One region of the Corynebacterium sp. ED61 genome, then DNA from elsewhere that is predicted to be linked to it. Evidence: predicted binding sites of a transcription regulator. Region 1 holds the regulator's gene; the other holds the start of a gene.
What was found. The regulator LexA, encoded in region 1, represses DNA repair genes until DNA is damaged. The targets are predictions, from matches to a motif close to CGAACANNTGTTCG.
Positions count from the first base shown of each region.

Region 2: a site for LexA is predicted at 1,243-1,256, ahead of IM764_RS08555 (HNH endonuclease signature motif containing protein). Genes of this name have one in related genera too.

Region 1 is NZ_JADGIT010000011.1:84-7,910, reverse strand. It holds gene IM764_RS09885 (neutral/alkaline non-lysosomal ceramidase N-terminal domain-containing protein) at 1-311, opposite strand, end outside; gene hrpA (ATP-dependent RNA helicase HrpA) at 430-4,521, shown strand; gene nrdR (transcriptional regulator NrdR) at 4,573-5,028, opposite strand; gene lexA (transcriptional repressor LexA) at 5,802-6,569, shown strand; gene IM764_RS09865 (DeoR/GlpR family DNA-binding transcription regulator) at 6,617-7,432, shown strand; partial or broken gene IM764_RS09860 (solute carrier family 23 protein) at 7,463-7,827, opposite strand, start outside.
Region 2 is NZ_JADGIT010000007.1:56,688-64,514, forward strand. It holds gene IM764_RS08550 (winged helix DNA-binding domain-containing protein) at 16-1,077, opposite strand; gene IM764_RS08555 (HNH endonuclease signature motif containing protein) at 1,356-3,053, shown strand; tRNA gene IM764_RS08560 (tRNA-Glu) at 3,254-3,329, shown strand; gene IM764_RS08565 (IclR family transcriptional regulator) at 3,435-4,157, opposite strand; gene leuC (3-isopropylmalate dehydratase large subunit) at 4,332-5,801, shown strand; gene leuD (3-isopropylmalate dehydratase small subunit) at 5,923-6,510, shown strand; gene IM764_RS08580 (NUDIX hydrolase) at 6,519-7,565, opposite strand; gene IM764_RS08585 (NAD(P)H-dependent glycerol-3-phosphate dehydrogenase) at 7,763-7,827, shown strand, end outside.

The sequences.
Region 1 (7,827 bases):
CGTGCATATTGACGACGCTGTAGCCCAATGGACGATTGCTCCAGCACGGCATACCCATTCATTCCCGCGCCCCACGGCTCTCCAGTCATGTCTGCCATGCCACGGCCAACTTCGAGGGATCCTCCAGATTGCGCCCCGGCGGCTCTTTGGGAGATGGAAGACCACAGCACGCTGCCGCTGATTGCGGCCATCCCAGCGAAAAAGATGCGGCGGGAAAACGGGGAATTGAACACGCTTCCCGCTACCTCGGTGGCTTGAGCCAGAGTGGCTTCGGTGTGCGTGCGGGACTGCCCCATGGTGTCTTTAACCATCAGCGTCGTTCACTTTCTTCGAATTAGATATTCATTAGCTAGGCAATACTAAACAAACGAGAGTCGAGCGTGGGGCGGAAATGAAGAAGCCCGCAGGCCACTTGTTAGAATCTTTTTGGTGAGTACCCCCAATAGCGACAAACCACGACATGACGGACACCCCCGCGGCACGTCCGGTCCCCAACGTCGTAAACGTCGGAGAGGTCGCTCGTCCCGCCCCTCACGCCCCGTGCGCACCATTGGTCCCATTAGCTTTCCGGATCAACTGCCGGTCAGCGAGCGGCGTGAAGAGATCATGAAGACGATCTCTGAAAACCAGGTGGTCATCATCGCGGGCGAAACTGGATCCGGCAAGACCACCCAGATTCCGAAAATGTGCCTCGAGCTCGGTCGTGGACGTTCCCAGCTCATAGGTCATACTCAACCTCGCCGTATCGCCGCCCGCAGCGTCGCGGAGCGTATCGATGAAGAACTCACCTCCTCCAGTTCAGAGAACGCAAAGCTGGTGGGCTACAAGATCCGCTTCGATGACAACATCAGTTCGTCCACCGCCATCAAGCTCATGACGGACGGTGTGCTTCTCAATGAGATTCAACGCGACCGGCTCTTGCGTGATTACGACACACTCATCATCGATGAAGCCCACGAACGCAGCCTCAACATCGACTTCCTCTTGGGCTACCTCAAGCAGTTGCTACCCAAGCGCCCGGATCTCAAACTGATCATCACCTCCGCGACCATCAACCCCCAGGCATTCGCAGAGCACTTCTGCGATGCTGCAGGAAAGCCCGCGCCGATCATCGAAGTGTCCGGTCGCACTTACCCGGTGGAAGTTCGCTACCGGCCGCTGGTTCGCGAGCATCTCAACGACAAGACTGGCGAGATTACGGAAACGGAAGTCGATCCTCTCGACGGTCTCGTGGAAGCCTGCCGCGAACTCGTGCGGACTGGCCCCGGCGATATCCTCTGCTTCTTCTCTGGAGAACGAGAGATCCGCGATGCCGCAGACGCCTTACACGCCGCCTTCCCCCACAACCGGGGCGAGCAGATCGACATACTCCCGCTATTCGGCAGACTCTCCAACGCCGAGCAACATCGAGTCTTCTCCCCTGGTGGTAAGCGACGCATCGTGCTAGCTACCAACATTGCGGAGACCTCGCTGACCGTGCCCGGCATTCATTACGTGGTGGATACCGGCCTGGCACGCATCTCCCGCTACTCCCACCGCACAAAAGTCCAGCGCCTCCCAGTCGAAGAGATCAGCCAAGCTAGTGCAACGCAGCGATCCGGCCGCTGTGGCCGAACCGCAGACGGCATCGCCATCCGCCTGTACTCGGAAGAAAACTTCCACGCTCGCCCGGAGTTCACCGACCCGGAAATTCTTCGCACGCACCTGGCCAGCGTCATTCTTTCCATGATCGCACTGGGTCTCGGGGATATCGACGAGTTTCCCTTCCTCCAAGCTCCCGATAAGAAGTCCGTCCGCGATGGTGTGGCGCTGTTGCACGAGCTGGGCGCGCTGAAGGTGGCGTCGGGAAAAAAGCACCAGGCCGGCGGGCAACAACAACTAACCCAAACTGGCCGCGATATGGCTCGCATTCCCACCGATCCTCGGTTGGCACGCATGCTCGAGGCAGCCCACCACAACAACGTTCTGGAACAAGTCGCGGTGATTGTGGCCTCCTTGAGCATTCAGGATGTGCGGGAACGTCCGCTCGAACACCAAGGCAAGGCGGACCAGCTGCACGCCCGCTTCGGTGCGGACTCGGACTTCATCAGCGTGCTCAAGCTCTGGAACTACCTGCAGCACAATCGTCGGGAACTCAGCGGCAACCAGTTCCGCAAGCTCTGCCAGAGCGAATTCATCCACTACATGCGCTCTCGCGAATGGATGGATTTGGTGCGCCAGCTGCTGACAGTCATCCAGGAACTCTCGTGGAGCATCCCCAACATTGCCCACGTGCGCGACATGGACTTCGACGAAGAAAACATCCATGAAGACGCGGTGCACAAATCAGTACTCACCGGCCTGCTGACTAATATTGGCATGCGGGAAGGCAACTCCAAGCAGTTCACTGGCACGCGCAATACGCACTTCGTCATCCACCCCAGTTCCCAGCTGTCCAAAAAACCACCGCAGTGGGTCATGGCTGCCGAACTGGTGGAAACCTCCCAGGTTTTCGCGCGCACGGCCGGTCCAATTGATCCTGCGTGGGTGGAAACCATCGCGCCACACATGACCAAGACTGTGCATTCCGAACCACATTGGTCTAGCTCTCGCGGCGCAGCGATGGTCCACGAAAAGGTCTTGATGCTCGGATTGCCGCTGGTTGCGGACCGAACCGTCAACCTGGGACGAATCGACAAACCACTGGCGCGCGAACTGTTCATCAGAAATGCCCTGGTGGAAGGCGATTGGACCACGCGCCACAAGTTCTTCCATCACAACCAGGAGTTGTTGAACGAGGCCAGCTTGTTGGAAGACAAGGCCCGCAGGCGGGACATTATTGTCGACGACGACACTCTGTTCCGGTTCTACGATTCCCGGATCCCTGCCTCTGTCACCTCAGCTCGGCATTTCGACGCGTGGTGGAAGAAGGCCCGTCATACCGACGCCGGTTTGCTGGACTTTTCCGCCGATGCGCTAATCGAATCCGCTGAGGGGGCGACAGCCGCCCACGAGTTCCCTGACGTGTGGCAGCAGGGCAGCTTAGAGTTCGAACTCAGCTATGTCTTCCAGCCGGGAGACCCGCGTGACGGAATCACCATGCGCGTGCCACTTCCCTTGTTGGCTACGGTCGATTCCCAAGCCACGCAGTGGCTGGTCAGCGGGCTGCGCAAGGAACTGTGTGTATCGCTGATTAAGAGCTTGCCCAAGCCACTACGCAGGAGCGTGGTGCCCGCTACGGACTTCGCGGAACACGCACTGCAACGTATGACGCCTTTCGACGGAGCCATCGATGCAGCGCTGGCTGATGCGCTTCGGTCACTTGGTGGCAGTGGAATCTCCGCATCGGACTTTGATTGGTCCAAGGTGCCATCCCACCTGCGGATGAACGTGGCTGCCATTGATCGACGAGGCCATGTGGTGGATCAGGACCGCGACGTCGCTGCGCTCCAACAGCGACTCACCTCTCAGGTCACCAACGCTATTGCGCAAGCCGCAGCCCGCAGCCTGGGTTCTGGATCTGATGCGCCCGATCCCGCCGACGCAGCTTCTCATGGTCGCCACGGAAGGCCGAAAAGTGGCGATAAGACTAAGTCCGGGAATGGTCGAGATAAGAATTCTGCGCAGGGTAAACCTGGCGGACGCAACGCTTCAGGACGCGGCGGTGCTGCCACTGGCGGTGTGCTGGCCCGCGCCGCCAACTGGGATGCAGAAAACATAGGGACGGTTCCAGAGACGGTAGAAACCATCGTCGATGGGCAGACTGTGGTGGCCTACCCCGCGATCGTCTCCGTGGACAAGGGCGTGGTGTTACGAGCGTTCCCCACGCCGCAAGCGGCTGCTGCACAGCAGTTCAAGACGGTTTTGACCATGATGACGAAGACGGTAGCCGTCTCGCGCGCACAGATGCTCAAAGGCCTGCCGCTGCGACAGCGCGTTGCGTTGGAGAATTTCCCGTATGTGGGCTTTGACTCACTGTTGGAAGATCTTGTCACCGTGACGTGCAAGAGTATTTTGCAGGAGCACGGACCAGTTATTCGAGATCCAGACCGGTGCGCAGAAGTCATTAACATTGCTCGGAAGCAGGGTGCCACTGGGGTCCGAAAGGCTGTGGTGGAAGTTGCACCTGCAGTTTTGGCGGTTGCGGACATGGCCGAGGAACTAAGGGAGTGGAGTGGCGAGCCCATAGAGGCAATGCGTCAGCAACTGGATTTCTATGTGGGATCTCATGCCGTGGCGCGCCATGGGGTTGCTCAACTTAGGCATGTTCCGCGGTACGTGGCTGCCATGCAGGCCAGGTTGGACCTGATGGAGACTGATCCGGACAAGGAAGAAGTGCTGGACGGGCAAGTCTTAGACGCGGAAAGATACCTGGCTAAGACCCTGGATAGATTGCCTGAGGCGCGAGCGGCTTCTCCGCAGATCAAGGAGATCCACTGGATGATTGAAGAGCTCAGGGTCAGCTTGTTTGCGCAAAACTTGGGTACCGCACGCTCGGTATCTGTCCAGAGGATTAAGAAGGCACTCGACAAGATTCGCTAGGGGTTGTGCTTCAAGGCCTCGGAAGATTCAGTGCTGAGCTCTGCATCTTAGCTAGCTACGGGCGCGGTGAGCGCGGAGTGATTCGATCTCCTGCTCAAAATCCTCTGCGCTATCGAAGGACTTGTACACAGAGGCGAAGCGGAGATAGGCCACTGCATCCAGGTTCCTTAGAGGTTCCAGAATCGCGAGGCCAATTTGGTTGGCCTGCACTTGTGAACCGTGAACAGCGCGAACGTTCTGCTCTACTTCGTGGGCCAGTCTCTTAAGTGCATCATCTGACACATCACGACCCTGGCATGCCCGGCGAACGCCTTTGATCATTTTCTCGCGGCTAAATTCTTCAGTCACCCCGCTGCGCTTAGTAACCAGCAAAACGGAGCGTTCCACGGTGGTAAAACGGGTTTCACATTCGAGACATTCTCGACGACGGCGAATCGCGACACCGCTTTCCACGGTTCGGGAATCAACTACACGCGACTGTTGGGAACTACAAGAAGGGCACAGCACGCCACTCATGCTAGTCCCGATGCAGCGTTTAAAGGAATAGCGGGCTCAAACCCATAGTCAGAACCATGGTCCCCACCGAAAGGGACATACCACCTGGAGAGGTAACGAACTTCTCTACATTCTGCGTCCATCGTTCCAAGAACCTAGATGATGCGTTATCGAACGCTGCAGAAGAATCTTCCACCAGACGCTCGCTCCTACGAACACGCGCTCGTGAAGGAACGATCGCCCTTCCCTGCCCATGGGTGTTCGAACGCTGCGTGGATTCAGGAACTTTCGGAACAAGAAGGTCCGTGAAAGATTCCCGAGGTGGACTGATGGTAGAACCGCTCTGTGCGGGGATCGACGACACGATACGCTCTGCACGTGCAGTACGAACAGAACGGGAATCCGGGCGAGTCAGCGCAGTAGTCATATTGGCCTTCTTTCTTCTCAAACAATCGTCATGAGGACAAACCTCGGTGATTTCATGCATTTGCCACTTCGGCTAGCTCACGCATGTAATTCTCACGACCAGTGCGGCCATCGACTACCTGCGAGCCATCCGAACAGGCACGAAGATCATTAAACTCACCGGCTAGACAACCAGAGTGGATTTAATCGAACACTGAACGCCTTTGGTACGAACGTTCGATTTCATGCCTTAATGGAAAAATAGCACGCCCGTTCTAAACTGTCCATTCATTTTCCAAGCTTTTTCGAACAGATGAACCAGACTAAGTGACGTTGATGAGGTAGGGTGAGAACCACGTCGAAATCTTCAAGGAGCACACATGAGTCCACTTTCTTCCGCCGGAGATGAGCAGCCCGTCGCACCCGAGGCCCGCCGCAAGCCAGGCCGACCCCGTAAGTCCGCAGCAGATAAGGCGGCAAGCGCCAAGGGAAAGGGTCGCGATTCTCTCAGTGAGCGCCAGCGGCGCATTCTAGAAGTCATCACTGATTCCAAGGTGCTGCGTGGCTACCCCCCAAGCATCCGCGAAATTGCAGAGGCCGTTGGTCTGCAGTCCACTTCGTCGGTGTCCTATCACTTGACCCAGCTCGAGGAGAAGGGGCTGCTTCGCCGAGAAGACAAGAAGCCGCGTGCAGTTGATATTCGCGGATATGAATCATCCCCAGGACGGTCTAAGCCAAGCGAAAACGCCACTGAAGCCAGTGATGCGCGCCCTGAAGCCTCGTATGTTCCCGTCGTCGGTCAGATCGCCGCTGGTTCTCCGATATTGGCTGAGGAAAACGTAGAAGCGGTCTTCCCCCTCCCAAATGAACTCGTGGGCAGTGGAGAACTTTTCCTCCTGCAGGTTGTCGGTGAATCCATGCGAGATGCCGGCATCTTCAATGGAGACTGGGTCGTCGTCAAGTCCCAAAAGGTCGCAGAACTGGGCGATTTTGTGGCCGCGATGATTGATGGAGACGCCACCGTTAAGGAATGGCACAAGAACGAAGACGGATTGTGGCTGCTCCCCCACAACGATCTGTTCGAACCAATTCCTGCTGAAGAGGCGGAGATCTTGGGCAAGGTCGTCGCCGTCCTCCGTAAGATCTAGACGAGGTAATCGATTAGCCCTAGGAGAAAGGTCGTCCGCCCATGCCGTTGCGGTCCACTGAACGTCGCCGGCAAATATTGTCGTTGACCGCCGTTAAGGGTCGCGTCACGGTAATTGAGCTCGCGGAGAAGTTTGGCGTCACGGCAGAAACAATTCGGCGCGACCTGGCCACACTCGATGCACAAGGCGGAATTCGCCGAGTACACGGTGGCGCGGTCCCGTCACAGAACTACCGCACGGAATTCACCCCATTCGAATCGCGCGCCCAATCTGCGCTCGACGCTAAACGGCGTATTGCTCGCAGAGCTCTCGAGCTACTTCCGCCTCCTGGCCGCACCTTGTTTCTCGACGGAGGAACCACTACCGCTCTCATGGCAGAAGCTCTCGCCACCTCGGGACTAGAGAGCATCCCCCACGCCCCTACCAGCGGTTATGTTCCTCCCTACAAGCTGATCACGAATTCACTACCCATCGCCAAAACTCTGGCAGATTCCGAATACTTCGATATCCAGCTTCTCGGCGGCAAAGTACGCCCACAGGCGCAAGCGGTCGTAGGCAATATCGCCACCCAAACCATCGCAGTTCTCAGAGCTGATGTGGCATTTGTAGGCACCAACGCTCTTACCCTAAATCACGGGCTCTCCACCCCTGATGAAGAAGAGGGCGCTGTGAAACGCGCCATGGTCACACACGCCGAGCACGTCATAGCCCTCGTAGATGCCACAAAGTTCGGGCTGGATTACTTAGTCAGCTTCGCTGCTATTGAAGACATCAGCACCGTTGTCACTGACCTACAACCACACGAGTCCTACGTCGCCGCACTAGAGAATGCTGGAGTTTCTGTAGCCTTCGCTAAAAAGTAGCCACCCGGTATTCAGCAGTCGCCACCACGACTATTCCGCGCGTGCCGTATTGACGTATCGGCCTTCCCCCACGTGATCGTAAAGCCAACGCATCACTGGATAGCCCACAATGATGCCAACCGAACCCCACGCAATGCCCTCCAGCTGAACGCTGCCTACCGTCAACGTTAGATTTCCAATGCCGGCGATGATGGCGACGGATGCCGCTGTGAGATTGACTGGATCCGTGAGACGAACGTTGTTGTCCTGCCAAATGCGCACTCCCAGCAGCCCAATCATTCCGTACAAGACGATCGTTGCCCCACCCAATACACCGACTGGAATCGTCAAGATGGCAGCCCCGAACTTCGGGATAAAAGCCAACGCAATGGCAGTGAACGCAGCCACCCAATACG
Region 2 (7,827 bases), on a different contig from region 1:
AAGAGACGGGCGTGACTAATCCGACGCCCGCCCCTGCACCACCCCAGCGTGCACAACGAACGGCCAACACATTCCGTTCTTCGACGGCCCGACCTCCGGAATCAGCGCCGCATCCATGACTTGTGAGCGGTCCTTGTAGCCCAGGATGTATTCGTCGAAAGCGGGTAGGCGGAGCGTGTGTGTGAGGGCGTGGATCAGCTCCTCTTCCGTGACCGTGGATTGCCACGCGCCCATCCAGTAGGTGACGTTCTCGCAGGTCACTTCGATGGGCGGAGTGCTTGTGGTGTGCGCCTCCGCGAAGCCGGCCTTGGCCTCCCTGACCGTAAGCCCGCTCCACCACGCGAAATCCTGCGCCGTGGCCGGGCCGTGCGAGTTGATGTAGCGCGTCGCAAGCTCGCCGATAGCACGCTCCCGTCCCAATTTCTTATCGACGTCACGCGCCTGACCAACCACCTTGTCATGCAGCACAAACGATTCCAGATTGCCGTGGGGAGGGCCCTGGATAATCTCGCCCTCCCCGCCGAAGTGCCGCAGCATGTGCGGGCCGCGCTGTTCATCGGGATCCACGCCAGCTTCGCGGAAGACCTCGTAGCACTGCGTTCTGGACAGCGGTTGTTGAGCTTGTTCGAGAGCCTTGATGAGCGCAGTGCGAGCTGTGTCTACTGCGTCGTCCGTGAGACCCAACCCCGCCCGTCGCTTACTCGAAGCTGCCTGGACTCGTGGCGTGCACACGCGAGTCACCCAGCTGACATCCGGCGCGTAGAGCGCGTGATGTGTGCCGCGTTGGGACCAGCTGCGCACAACGTGACCTTGCTTAATCGCCTCTTCTACGTGCTGTTTGTCCGTGTTTGAGCGGATGGCGAGGGCATCTAGTCCGGAATTGCGGAGCTGGAACTGGGTGGCGACCATCCACTCGGTGACGGCTGCGACTGCTGTGACTGCTGTTGCGGCTGCGACGGGATTATCGGCGCCGTTGATTTGGAGAGGATGGGCCTGGCTGGGGGCCAGTAGCTGCGCGATCAACCGGCGTGCGCGGAGTTCATCGGGGGAGATGGTCTTGGTGGTGTTGTGCGGCATCGATGACCTTCTGGTGCGTGGGTTTATTGGTTTGTGAGGGGCGGGGAAGGGTGTTGTGTGCGGGTGAGTTTGGCGTCGGCGAGAAAGAAAGGGGACTGGCTACCGACCGTAATGGTGGGCGTGAAAAATTTTTGAAGAAAGTTGGCGGTAGGGGTTGTGGAGGTTAGATCAGGTGTTCTAAACTGTAGCTAGGAAATTTGCGGGAAGCAAGTTGGGGATGCGGCAGCAGGGGCTTGTTGTCGTGTTGAGACATAAGAGGGGATTTGGGGGTGATGAACGTGAGTAGTCCTATATGTGATGGCGCGGAGGGGTCGAGTGCGGCGGCTAATTTTGGCGCGGGGCACGTCGATAGTTTGCAGGACTTTCAGGCGGATCTGGAGCTTTTGGCAGAGGTAACGGCGCGCGTGGCAGGGCGTAACGCTGATATGTGGGAGCGGATCAGTGCAGATGAGCGTCCGGATTACTATGCGCTGGTCACCACCTCAAGAAGGATGCTGACTAATGCCGATGTGGGGTTCGTGTGCGCGCACGAGGAACATATGCCGTTGGGCAAACATAAGCGCCCGCAGTGGCTGATGATGGAGTTTGGATTTACCTCGCTGGAGGCTCGCGGGATTATGGTGGCGGTGGAGCGCTTGGATGATCGGCCGAAAGGGCCAGATGTGCGCCCGTCGAAGAAATATATGCCTAAAATCCATGAACTGGTGAAGAATGGAACTCTGAATGAGGAGGGGGTTCGCCGGGTCGATAAGGCCATCAAATCCATGCCGGATAGAACGCATGATCTACTCGTGGAGCGCGGAGACAAGATCATTGCAGACCTAGCGGAACAGTGTGGACCGGAAGTGTTGAACGAGCTGAATGATTTACTGTGGGCGCTACTTGGAGAGGAGGAGCCCGAGTATGAGCCCAAAGATCACGGTCGGAAGCGAGGTATCAAGATCTCCCGGCAAGGCGCGGATGGGATGAGCTCCATCAAAGGTTGTCTGACCCCGCGATGTGCAGCCGTGTTCCAGAGGCTGCTCGCAGACCATGCGACGGCTGGTGGGCTGCTCAAAGACAGCGAATTGAGTGATCACGGTTTCAACGATGATCCACGGAGCCCTTCGCAACGTGCGCACGACTGTTTGGAGTCTGCGTTGTTTAACAGCTTCTCCAGAGAGGAGCGCGAGACTCTGCGCGAAGAGTTTGGCAACGCTTTCGGGGAGGAGTTCGGTGAGTGGGGCTCGCAGGCGGACGATAGCTCTAATTACGAGGAGGAAGGGCTAGGCGAAGAGGGGCTGAGACGACGCGACGTTGAGGAGAAGGCTGAAGAGGATGTTAAAGAGGAAGGCGATGAGGAATTCATCCCGCCATTACGCGACTTTGAACTGAAACCGCGGCGGGGCAGTACCTCGATAGTGGCCGTGGTGAACCTCCGTGAGTTGTTGGAGGGGCGCGGATTCGGACTGACTGATACGAACATGAAAATCGGTATGAACGAGCTGATCGAGGGGACTTTGGCGCGAGATTTCTATCTGCAAGTTCTGGATCTCAACGGCAGAACTCTGTGGTTAGGCAGGTCGCGGCGTCTGGGCAGTCTGGATCAGTACCTCGCACTGTGTGGTGAGGAAGGAGGTTCGACGGCACCTGGCTCCACTGCACCTCCTGCTCGCTGCCACATGCATCACATCAAGGGCTGGGAAGAAGGAGGTATGACTGACCTAGAAAATTTGACCTTTGCTGATCCTCGCATGCACGCCCGAGTGGATGACTCGAGAAAGAATCGAGACCGTTGGTGGACTCTTAGCGCGGACCCGAGCACAGGGGACAAAGTGATATGGATTCCGCCGGGATTTGACGATCCACAAAGACGGCCACGGCGAAACTTGAATCCCACCACTTCAAGAACACCTGGACGAAAGCTGCAAGACGGAGCGAGGCGAAGGTGGAGGGGTGCAAAAGCAGAGCGGAAGTGGGTGCGTGTGGGAGACTGACTTTTGGGGAGTGGAAGTAAGAAAGTGAGAGTTGGGAAGTAAGGCTGGAGGGGCTGAGGGCAGAAGTAGGCTGGGGACGAAATGGGGCAAGTTGAGGAACGCGCGATAAAGCTGCCCTCACCTGCGGATTAGGTGCGGAATGAAGAATCTGTGTAGAGTTACCTCTCGTTCCTAACGAACATTTATGTCTACATAGACATGCCCCGTTCGTCTAGCGGCCTAGGACGCTGGCCTCTCACGCCGGTAACACGGGTTCAAATCCCGTACGGGGTACCAACCGAAAAGTCCCCTCTCTCGTCAACGTTGTAAGCGTTAACCGGAGAGGGACTTTTCTTTGTTTAGCCCCTAATTAACCTCAGGTTGCTGCAGCAGCGCGTGAACTTAACCCAGCTGCTCTTCGATTTGGCGAGCTGCTTCCTTGAGTTGGCTTCCGAACCGCTCCGCAGGAGCGCCCCCAATTCGGCCAACCGGTCCGGAGATGGACAGGGCTGCGATCAGGGCGCCGCTGGCGTCGAAAATGGGTACGGACGCGGAGGCAAGTGAGGGGTCGCGCTCGGCTGAAGACTCGGACACGCCGTCGCGCACAATTCGTTCCAGTTCCTTAGCGTCGAAGGCTGCGGTAGGAAGAACGTCTTTTTGCAGAGAGGCAGAACCGTATGCGACCAGGATCTTCGCGGCGGAACCTGCCTCGAGTGTCATGCGTGTGCCCACGGGGACGGTATCGCGCAAACCTGCGGTTGGTTCTGCGTTGGCAATGCACACACGCTCCATGCCGCTGCGCCGATACAGCTGCACGGATTCGTTAGTCTCCTGCATGAGGCGCGGCAAGATGTGCTCTGCGGCGTCCTCGAGGCGGGAACTAGAATGAGGAGCAAGTTCAGCCAACGCAGGGCCGGCAGTCCACTGACTATCAGGCATGCGCTCAATCAGTCGATGCTTCTCCAAGGCCACGGCGATACGGTGGGCCGTGGCACGGGGGAGTCCGGTGATTTCGCACAACTCGGCGAGGTTGCGCGGCTCCTTGGCGATCACGCTGAGGAGGAAGATCGCGCGATCGAGAACCTGGATGCCACTTACGGCGGGCACGTCTTTGTTTTGTCCCATGATTTGATACTATACATTCCATCCAGTGGAACAAGCCATGTGAGACGCAACTGTGGTCACTCGGCTGGGGCAGCTTTGGAAACCATCCAAGCCCCGTGCATTGTGGGCAACCACTAGGTCACCGCAAGCAATCCACTAGAAGACTTCTGCAACAGAACATGCAGCAGACTCTGCATGAGACAACGAGGAGAGATCGTGACGGACAAGCCTTTAACTCTCGCCGAAAAGGTGTGGCGCGACCATGTAGTCGCCGAAGGTCAGGATGGCGGGCCAGATCTGCTGTTCATCGACCTTCACCTCGTCCACGAGGTCACCTCTCCGCAGGCATTCGATGGACTGCGCCAGGCCGGCCGCAAGGTTCGCCGTCCAGACCTGACCATCGCCACGGAGGATCACAACGTTCCTACCATCGGTGTGTCCTCCGGCAACCTGCTGGAGATCCAAGAGCCAACATCTCGTCTCCAAGTCTCCACCTTGCGTGACAACGCTGAAGAGTTCGGCATCCGCCTGCACTCCATGGGTGATATCGAGCAGGGCATCGTCCACACCGTGGGCCCACAGCTCGGCCTGACCCAGCCCGGCATGACCGTGGTGTGCGGTGACTCCCACACTTCTACTCACGGCGCGTTCGGCTCCATCGCCATGGGAATCGGCACCTCTGAGGTGGAGCATGTCATGGCCACCCAGACCCTGCCACTGAAGCCATTCAAGACCATGGCCATCGAAGTTTCCGGCGAGCTGCAGCCTGGCGTGACCTCGAAAGATCTGATTCTGGCCATCATCGCCAAGATCGGCACCGGCGGCGGCCAAGGCCACATCATCGAGTACCGTGGCGAGGCCATCCGCAAGCTGTCCATGGAAGCCCGCATGACCATGTGCAACATGTCCATCGAGGCCGGCGCCCGCGCAGGCATGATCGCCCCAGATGAGACCACCTTCGAGTACGTCAAGGGACGCCCTCACGCACCTCAAGGTGAACAGTGGGACGCCGCGGTGGAGTACTGGAAGTCCTTACAGACCGACGCCGACGCAGACTTCGACACCGTCGTACACATCGACGGCGCAGCCCTAACTCCCTTCGTGACTTGGGGTACCAACCCCGGTCAAGGCCTGCCTCTGGGAGAGACTGTCCCGGCTCTGGAGGACTTCACTAACGACAGTGACCGTGCCGCCGCTGAGCGCGCATTGGAGTACATGGACCTCGAGCCCGGCACCCCCTTGCGTGAGATCAAGATCGATACCGTCTTCCTCGGTTCTTGCACCAACTCCCGTATCGAGGATCTCCGCGTGGCAGCGGAAGTCATCAAGGGACACAAGGTTGCCGATGACGTGCGCATGCTCGTGGTTCCATCCTCGGCTCGCGTAAAGGTGCAGGCCGAAGAAGAGGGCCTGGACAAGATCTTCGAAGAAGCTGGTGCCGAATGGCGCACGGCGGGCTGCTCCATGTGCCTGGGTATGAACCCAGATCAGCTCGATGTCGGAGAGCGCTCTGCGTCCACCTCCAACCGCAACTTTGAGGGCCGTCAGGGCAAGGGATCCCGTACTCACCTGGTCTCGCCTCCTGTCGCAGCGGCAACGGCCATCCGTGGCACCTTGTCTTCACCAGCTGATTTGGAGCCGGCGTTGGCGTCGGCACAAAACTAGGGCAACACAGCAGGGCCTGCGGCGAACAACCTCGCCGCAACCTACGCGCGGCCCGCTCAGCGCCTCATAGCTCAACACACGAGACCTCATTTCCAACTTCCCACCCGTCAGGAGTTAGCCCATGGAGAAGTTCACTACCCACACCGGCGTGGCAGCACCGCTGACCCGCTCAAACGTGGACACCGACCAGATAATCCCCGCCGTCTACCTAAAGCGCGTGAGCCGCACCGGCTTTGAAGACGGCCTGTTCGCCGCATGGCGCAAAGACCCCACCTTCGTGCTCAACCAAAAGCCTTATGAGAATGCGTCCGTGCTGGTCGCGGGCCCAGACTTCGGTACTGGTTCCTCGCGTGAACACGCAGTGTGGGCGCTGATGGACTACGGTTTCCGCGTGGTTCTCTCCAGCCGCTTCGCGGACATCTTCCGCGGAAACTCAGGCAAGGCGGGCCTGCTCGCGGCGCAGCTGGAGGAATCGGATATCGAGCTGATCTTCAAGCTGCTGGAGCAGAACCCCGGCCAAGAAATGACGATCAACCTGGAAGAGCGCACCGCAACGCTGGGTAATCACACCTTCCAGATTGAGGTGGACGATTACACTCGCTGGCGCTTGATGGAGGGCCTGGATGACATCGGCCTGACTCTGCGCCAGGAGGACAAGATCGAGACTTACGAGAAGTCTCGTCCGGCGTTTAAGCCACAGACCCTCTAGGGTCGCAGCTACTTCACCGGCAGGGGGCTGGCCAGGTAGTCCAGCCCCAGCAGCTGGTCGCCCCTGAAGTGCAGCACCCAGATGCTGGATTTCTTCACGCGCATGTCCTCGATTTCAATATCCTGATCTGCGCAGATGCGTCCCATAACTCCGGGGATTGCGGTACCTTGGCCAACCACCACGGAGATGGGGGCAGCGGTTGCAGCGTGGAAGGCATCCACGGCAGCGTTGGGATCTTCGCGCCATCCGGAATCGCCGAGCTGCGGGTTCACGTTCAGTTCCAAGCCGAGGTCCTGAGCGGTGGGCTCAGCGGTGTGTACGCAGCGCTCGGGGTAGGCGCTGGCCAGCTGGGTGGGGCGGTAGCCCTCCACAGTGGACACGAGCATTTCGGACTGGCGGCGTCCCTTCTTGGTCAGCGGGCGCAGGTTGTCGTCGCCGGCCCACCCCTTACGGTCGTGAGCCTTGGCGTGGCGGATGTAGAGCACGCGGCGGTCGCAGCCCAGGGAAAGCAATCCGCGGGCAGCGTCGATGACTTCGCGGTCAACATCGTAGGTGAGCAGCTCGGCGGCTTCGTCGAAGCTGACCCAACGGAGTTCATCGACTTCCTCGTTGGCCACGAAGGTTCCCGAGGTCACCTCAGCGGTCCAGTAGTAGACCACCTTGGTGCGGGAGCTGACTGGGTAGTGCACGTAACCCAGCAGCCAGCCGAGGGTGGCATCGAGTCCGGTTTCCTCTTTGATCTCGCGGAGCGCCGTGCCAGGCAAATTCTCGCCGGGGTCAACTTTGCCCTTGGGTAGGGACCAGTCGTCGTAACGAGGGCGGTGAACCACTGCGATCTCAATGCCTTCGTTTCCACCCAAGCCAGCGTCCGTGAAGCCCTCGCCCTGGCCGGCAGGGGAGCCTTCTGGTCGACGCCACAGCACTGCGCCTGATGCGAAGGTAGGACGCGCGAATTCCTCAGCCGGGCGGGATCCGATGCGGCTGATGTGTCCGGTGCCGTGGTGAGACAGCGCGAGGGACGTGGACAAATCGCCGATTCCAGAATGGGAGATCACAGAGTCAATTCCTCACAAAGCAGGTGTTTAGTGCAGTTTTTCATTAAGCTGCCGTCACAGGAACAAAAATTCGCTCACCGTATTCGCGCATTTCCAGCTTCGCGCGGGTGTTTGGTCGTCATCGAGCGGTAACTAGCAGTTATCGTTTCAAAGTATCGCATAATGAGCGCACAGAACAGGATTGAGGAAGGAAGCGGATGGTACAGGTCGCAGTGATGGGGGCAGGATCCTGGGGCACCACGGTGGGCAAGGTTTTCGCAGA